DNA from 2 places in the Oceanobacillus kimchii X50 genome. Region 1 is predicted to be linked to the other one. Evidence: a T-box and tRNA genes for the amino acid it is inferred to sense, from the RefSeq annotation. Region 1 holds a T-box; the other holds one or more tRNA genes.
What was found. A T-box is a leader RNA that pairs with one kind of tRNA and senses whether it is charged. The one in region 1 lies ahead of argS (arginine--tRNA ligase), so its partner is inferred to be a tRNA-Arg.
Positions count from the first base shown of each region.

Region 2: it encodes a tRNA-Arg, which carries the amino acid that the T-box ahead of argS (arginine--tRNA ligase) is inferred to sense. The anticodon was not compared.

Region 1 covers NZ_CM001792.1:836,272-839,703, forward strand. Annotated here, with positions in the region: gene C794_RS04520 (purple acid phosphatase family protein) at 1-1,442, shown strand, start outside; T-box leader at 1,662-1,882, shown strand; gene argS (arginine--tRNA ligase) at 1,926-3,432, shown strand, end outside.
Region 2 covers NZ_CM001792.1:2,124,947-2,128,378, reverse strand. Annotated here, with positions in the region: gene rph (ribonuclease PH) at 1-557, shown strand, start outside; gene C794_RS11165 (XTP/dITP diphosphatase) at 580-1,173, shown strand; gene C794_RS11160 (metallophosphoesterase) at 1,196-1,708, shown strand; tRNA gene C794_RS11155 (tRNA-Gly) at 1,846-1,919, shown strand; tRNA gene C794_RS11150 (tRNA-Arg) at 1,925-1,998, shown strand; gene C794_RS11145 (nuclease-related domain-containing protein) at 2,336-3,286, shown strand.

The DNA of each region.
Region 1 (3,432 bases):
GCGATACAACTACTACTCAGTCTGTTTCATGGAGAACGGATGATAGTGTTACGACTCCTGTTGCAGAGATTGCAGCAGCTGAAGAAGGTCCTAATTTTACAAGTAATACGTTAACGGTTGAGGCAGAAACTAGTGAAGAAATTGAGGCAAACCTTGGCTATACGAATCAATACCATACAGTGAATTTTGAAGGTCTTGAACCAGGTACGCAATACTTGTACCGCGTAGGTGATGGTGCAAACTGGAGTGAGTGGTATGAGTTCACTACAGCAGCAGCTGAAGATGAGCCATTTTCATTTATTTACATGGGTGACGCTCAAAATGATATAAAAGAACATTGGTCACGCGTGATGCGTAGTGCTTATTCAGATTTAGCTGATGCGAGCTTTATTGTGCATGCTGGAGATATGATTAATCACGGTGACGCAGATCAGCAATGGGGTGAGTGGTACGAAGGAGCTGGATGGATAAACGGTATGGTACCTAGTATTGCGACAGCAGGGAACCATGAGTATTATAGAACTACAAATGAACCTAGAAAACTGTCCGAATATTGGGGGCCTCAATTTGCATATCCTGGTAACGGTCCCGAGGGATTAGAAAAGCAAGTGGGCTACTGGGATTACCAAGATATGCGAATTATCTCTTTAGATTCAAATGTCGGATATGCAGATATTGATCAGCAAGCAGAATGGTTAGATGAAGTTCTTGAGAATAATCCGAATCAATGGACAGTCATTACGTTTCACCATCCCATTTTTTCTTCTGGTGAGGGACGTGATAACGTAGAGCTTCGTGAAGCGATACTTCCTGTAATCGAAAAGCACAATGTAGACTTAGTTTTTCAAGGTCATGATCACACGTACGCTCGAGGACATTTGAGTAATGAACAAAATGGGGAAAGAGAGTACACTACTGGTACGATGTTCGTTAACTCTGTATCTGGTCCAAAAATGTATGATAGATCTGAAGTAGTTTGGGAGGAAAATAACGCATATGTGAGAAGCGGGGCAGAAGATACCCAGATGTATCAACATATTTACGTTGATGGTGAAGAGCTGAAATATGAATCATATAACGCTTTGGGTGAATTATTCGATGAGTTTACAATGACAAAACAGTCTGATGGTCAAAAACAAGTTACAGAAGCAGAAGGATCGGAAGAAGAACCTATTGAATCTTCTATCGAACAAGTGCAAACACAAGTGGACGAATTTTTAGTTTCGGGAGATATTACGAGTCAAGAAACAGGTAGACATTTACAAACTCACTTGACCTCCGTAGGGCATTACCAAGAGGCACAATCAGTGGATAAGGCGATAAAACACATGAATAGTTTTATAGAGTTATTGGAAGTTATAAAAGAAGAACAATTAATCACTGAGAATGCTTTTAATTCACTTAAAGCTAGCGCGGAAGAATTAATTGAGCAGTGGGGATAAAGTTAAAACCAATTAAAAAACATCTCTTGTGGCCGAATGAAAATTTGCTGCAAGGGATGTTCTATTTTGTTTCTTAATCTTAATTATAGTAAGAGGGTGACAACAACTGTTCCCTAAGCTAGAATATTTTAATGTGTAAAATGATTAAACTAGCTAGGTTAGTCATTGTATTTTACTGTTGCATTTATCCATAAAATAAGTATAATAATCTTAAATATTACATCGTCGATGACAAAGAGAGTAATTGCTGTAGCGTGCACAGCGAACTAGGGGAAGTGAGAGCCTAGTCATTAAGCAGTAATGAACCGCACTTTGGAGACTCTTGTTCGAAAAATTGGAGTAGAATAAGACGGGGATGACCTCGTTATCAACTAAAGCGGTAATAATTATTAAATTACAAGTGGAGTGGTACCACGGGATTATAGACTCTCGTCTCTTTTTCAAATAGAAAAAGAGGCGAGAGTTTTTTAGGAGGAATAACTAATGGATGCAAAACAAATCTTCGTTCAATCATTATATGAATGCATGGACGGGAATTTAAAGAAGGAACGATTATATTCTTTAATTGAAAAACCAAAACAAGCAAAGATGGGGGATTTAGCTTTTCCTTGTTTTGAATTAGCACGTAATTATAGAAAAAATCCTCAAGAAATTGCGACACAGCTAGTCGAAGAAATAAATTCTATTTACTTTGAGCGGGTAGAGGCAGTGGGAGCATATGTCAATGTTTTTCTGAATAAAGCTTTATTCACAAAAAAAATTCTCCAACAAATTAGTAAGGAAAAAACAAATTTTGGTTATTCAAATCTTGGTGAAGAAAAAGTAATCACAATCGACCTCTCGTCTCCTAATATCGCAAAACCTTTTTCAATGGGACATTTACGTTCAACCGTAATTGGAAATGCAATTGCTAATATTGCAGAAAAAGTAGGATATAAAACGGTTCGTATCAATCATTTAGGAGATTGGGGTACACAGTTTGGTAAATTAATGGTGGCATATCAAAAATGGGGAAATGAGGATCAAGTACGAGCGAATCCAATTAAAGAATTACTTCAACTTTATATTCGTTTTCACGAAGAAGCGGAAGTTGATACTAAGCTCAATGATATAGGAAGAAAATGGTTCAAGCGATTAGAAGATGGAGATGCACAAGCTGAAGAATTATGGGGTTGGTTTCGTGAAGAATCGTTAAAAGATTTCTCAAGAATTTATGAGCTATTAGGGATTTCATTTGATTCTTATAATGGGGAAGCTTTTTACAATGACAAGATGGATCGTGTCGTTCATGAACTGCAGCAAAAAGGTTTATTAATTGAATCGGAAGGAGCAAAAGTTGTTACGTTAGAGGAAGAAAACTTACCACCTTGTTTGATTCAAAAACGTGATGGAACTACGTTATATGCAACACGTGATTTAGCTGCTGCTATTTATCGTTATGAAACATATCATTTTGCAAAATCCTTATATGTTGTAGGCAATGAACAGACTCTGCACTTTACACAGCTGTCTTATGTACTACAAAAAATGGGATATAATTGGGCTAAGAATATGAAGCATATTTCGTTTGGTATGATGTTAAAAGAAGGAAAGAAAATGTCTACTCGAAAAGGAAAACTTGTGTTATTAGAAGAAGTACTACAAGAAGCAATTCAGTTAGCAAATAATAATATTATGGAGAAAAATCCTTTATTAGAGAAGAAGGAGGAAGTAGCAAGACAGGTTGGCGTAGGAGCTGTTATTTTCCATGATTTAAAAAATGATCGACACAACGATGTGGAATTTTCTTTAGAAGACATGTTGCGTTTTGAAGGGGAAACAGGTCCGTATATTCAATATACCCATGCAAGAATGAATTCATTGCTGAAAAAAGGAGGATATCGTGAAACGAACAATGTTAGCGTAGTTGATATAAATGAAGCATGGCCTATAATTACGCGTCTTATGGCTCTTCAAGATACAGTTATGAAAGCTTACAATGCTTCTGATC
Region 2 (3,432 bases), 1.3 Mb from region 1:
ATGCCATGCTCCCTAGAGCTACTGCCCAGAGAAATATTCGTGAATCTTCAAAAGGAAAAGTAAGTGGAAGAACGATGGAAATTCAACGACTTATTGGTAGAGCATTACGATCAGTTGTTGATTTAGATCAAATTGGAGAGCGTACAGTTTGGATTGATTGTGATGTAATTCAAGCGGATGGAGGAACAAGAACAGCTTCTATTACAGGAGCATTTGTAGCAATGTCACTTGCATTCTCAAAATTAGTTGAAGCAAAAACATTAAAAAAAATGCCAATTCATGATTATTTAGCAGCTATTTCTGTAGGGGTGTTAATAAACGGAACAGAAATTCTAGACCTGAATTATGAAGAAGATTCGGAAGCAGCAGTCGATATGAATATTGTGATGACTGGTGCAGGAGAGTTTGTGGAAATTCAAGGTACAGGAGAAGAAGCGACCTTTACTCCTACCCAATTACAAAATATGCTAAAATTAGGTGAAGAAGGTATTCAGCAACTGGTGAAAATACAAAAAGAAATTTTAGCAGATAAATTAATTATAGATATGGAAAGATAATTGTAGGGAGTAATGTAATCATATGAAAAAAATAATTGTTGCTACTAAAAATAAGGGAAAGGCTAAAGAATTCAAGGAATTCTTTGCTAGCTTTGATATTCAAGCAATATCATTATTGGATTTACCTGAATCTATTCCAGATATTGAGGAAACAGGAACTACTTTTGAAGAAAATGCAGCTTTAAAAGCAGAACAAATTAGTGAACGTTTTAATACAGCTGTTATTGCTGATGATTCAGGATTAATAATTGATGCTTTAAATGGACGACCTGGTCTATTTTCCGCAAGATATGCTGGTGAACCCACTAATGATCAAGCGAATATAGACAAGGTTCTACAGGAAATGCAGGATGTTCCTGATCAAGATCGTCATGCTAGATTTATTTGTGTATTGGCTATAGCGCAACCCGGTGAAGAAACAACTTTTAATACAGGGTATTGTGAAGGGTACATTCATAGAAACCAAAAAGGCGATCATGGATTTGGATACGATCCTATCTTTATTCCTAAAGGATATGATGTGACAATGGCTGAATTAGATCCAGATAAAAAAAATCAAATTAGTCATCGTAAAAATGCGATTGATCAGCTTGAAAAATGGTTACATACATTATAAGTCACCAATTGGAGGGGTTACGATGACTCGTGTATTAATAACTAGTGACAGTCATGGTTTGACTGAGGAGCTAACAGAAATAATGGATCAACATGATGAAGTTGATTGGTATATTCACTGTGGCGATTCAGAATTAGATTTTGATGCAGAAGTGTTACATCCTTTTTATAAAGTTGGAGGGAATTGTGATTTCGATCCCCGATATCCAACTGAAGAAATAAAAGATATTGATGGAACTAGATTCTTTATTACACATGGACATCTCCATCAAGTGAAATCTGGACTTACCACACTTTCTTATGCAGCAGAAGAACATCAAGCTAAAGTTGTTTGCTTTGGACATACACATATTGCTGGTGCAGAAAAAATTGGAGAACAATTATTTATCAATCCAGGAAGTATTCGTATGCCGCGAAACCGCGTGGAGAAGACGTATGCTATATTAGAATGGTTAGATAATGAAACGGTTTCTGTTCAGTTTTATACAGTGGATGGACAAAAAATTAAAAATATGTCTTATTCAACAATACTATAAAAGTTTAGTCAGTAACTTTTTTTGTTACTGACTAAAACTTTTAAAAAAACTGTTGACAAATTGTTTACTCGGTCATATAATATTACTTGTCCGTTAAAAAAGACGGCATACATAATGATTGAGTAGAGATAGACTTTGCGGGTGTAGTTTAATGGTAAAACCTCAGCCTTCCAAGCTGATGACGAGGGTTCGATTCCCTTCACCCGCTCCAAATTTGTCCCAGTAGCTCAGCTGGATAGAGCAACAGCCTTCTAAGCTGTGGGTCGCAGGTTCGAATCCTGCCTGGGACGTTAGGTTAACCCTTGTAAACACAATGTTTATGAGGGTTTTTTATGTTGACTTATTGATCTTCCTAGTTTTATTCTATGGTTACGATAAAGGGATTCAGTTGGTAGCTAGAATCCTTTTTTCATAGGGTGGATAATATACTTCTATAAATTCTAAAGGCATATCATTTGGCAATTTAGTCATAAATTCATGATAAAGGTTGGTTTATTTAATAGTATGATGTATTCTAATCACAAATAGTTGGATTTATATTTTTGCAGAAATTGTTTAAAAGTTTGCCGTTTATTTAGAAGATATTGTCACAGCGATGTAGTAGAATAACCGTATAGGAGGATAAATATGGTAACTATAATTTACTTGTCGATAATAATTATTTTTGCTATCGTTATTGTATTTTTATTGAAGCGTACAAAGAATATGGAAAGGGAGCATGAATATAACATTGATGCGATAACGGAAGAAGTATCGGCAACAATGGAAACACAAACCTCTGAGTACGAGAATATGTTGCATAATGAACATCAACGTTTTGAGATTGAGCTCAATAAAGAAATAAATAGATTTAATAAAATTATAAGTGATAAAAATGATTATATAAATAGCTTGAAGGCATTTTCCATTAATAGCGGTGAAGTAGAAACTCATAACATTTTATTACATGTAAAGGATATGTTAGTCAAACAAAATCTAGTACAAAAAGAAGAAATGGTGATTCTCGGTAATCTTTTTGTTCCTTACAACAAAGGACTTGAATTAAAGACGAAACAAATTGATCATTTCATTTTGTTGCCTACAGGAATGTACATTATAGAAACGAAGAAATGGTCAGGTACAGTTTTACATGGAGTTTCTTATGGTCAAGATGAAACGCTAGATTTGTTAATTCATTCGATGTTCCCGTATGATGATCATAAAGAACATACGATTGTAATTAAAAATGATGGTGTACCTGAATCCTTGCAAGCAAATGTAAAAGTAATATCCTATGGAAATCCATCTAACCAAGTAATCGAGACAGCATTAAAACTGAAACACTTTTTAGAAGAAGCGAATCCGAAGTATAATTTTGTAGAACCGATTGTGTATTATAATTGTGCTTCTCAAAATCATACGGTTGTGAAAAATTATTCAAATAATGACCGGGTTAATATCTTTACAGATGAGAAAAGTCTCTATACTTTTTTCTTAGAAGAATTAACTACAAAAAATAGAAAGTATCAACATGAAGAACTTGCTGATATAACTAGCTATATTATAAATAAAAATAGTATGGGAAATGTAGATCAATAAGTGACTATTAAACAATGATGAAAAACGAAATCAACGAGCATCTATCAATGAGATAGGTGCTTATTTGCTAAATAGATATAATCTTATAGATAGGGAGTTCTATAATTATTCGACTTTTATGATTATTTTTATTTTTACACTTGCTG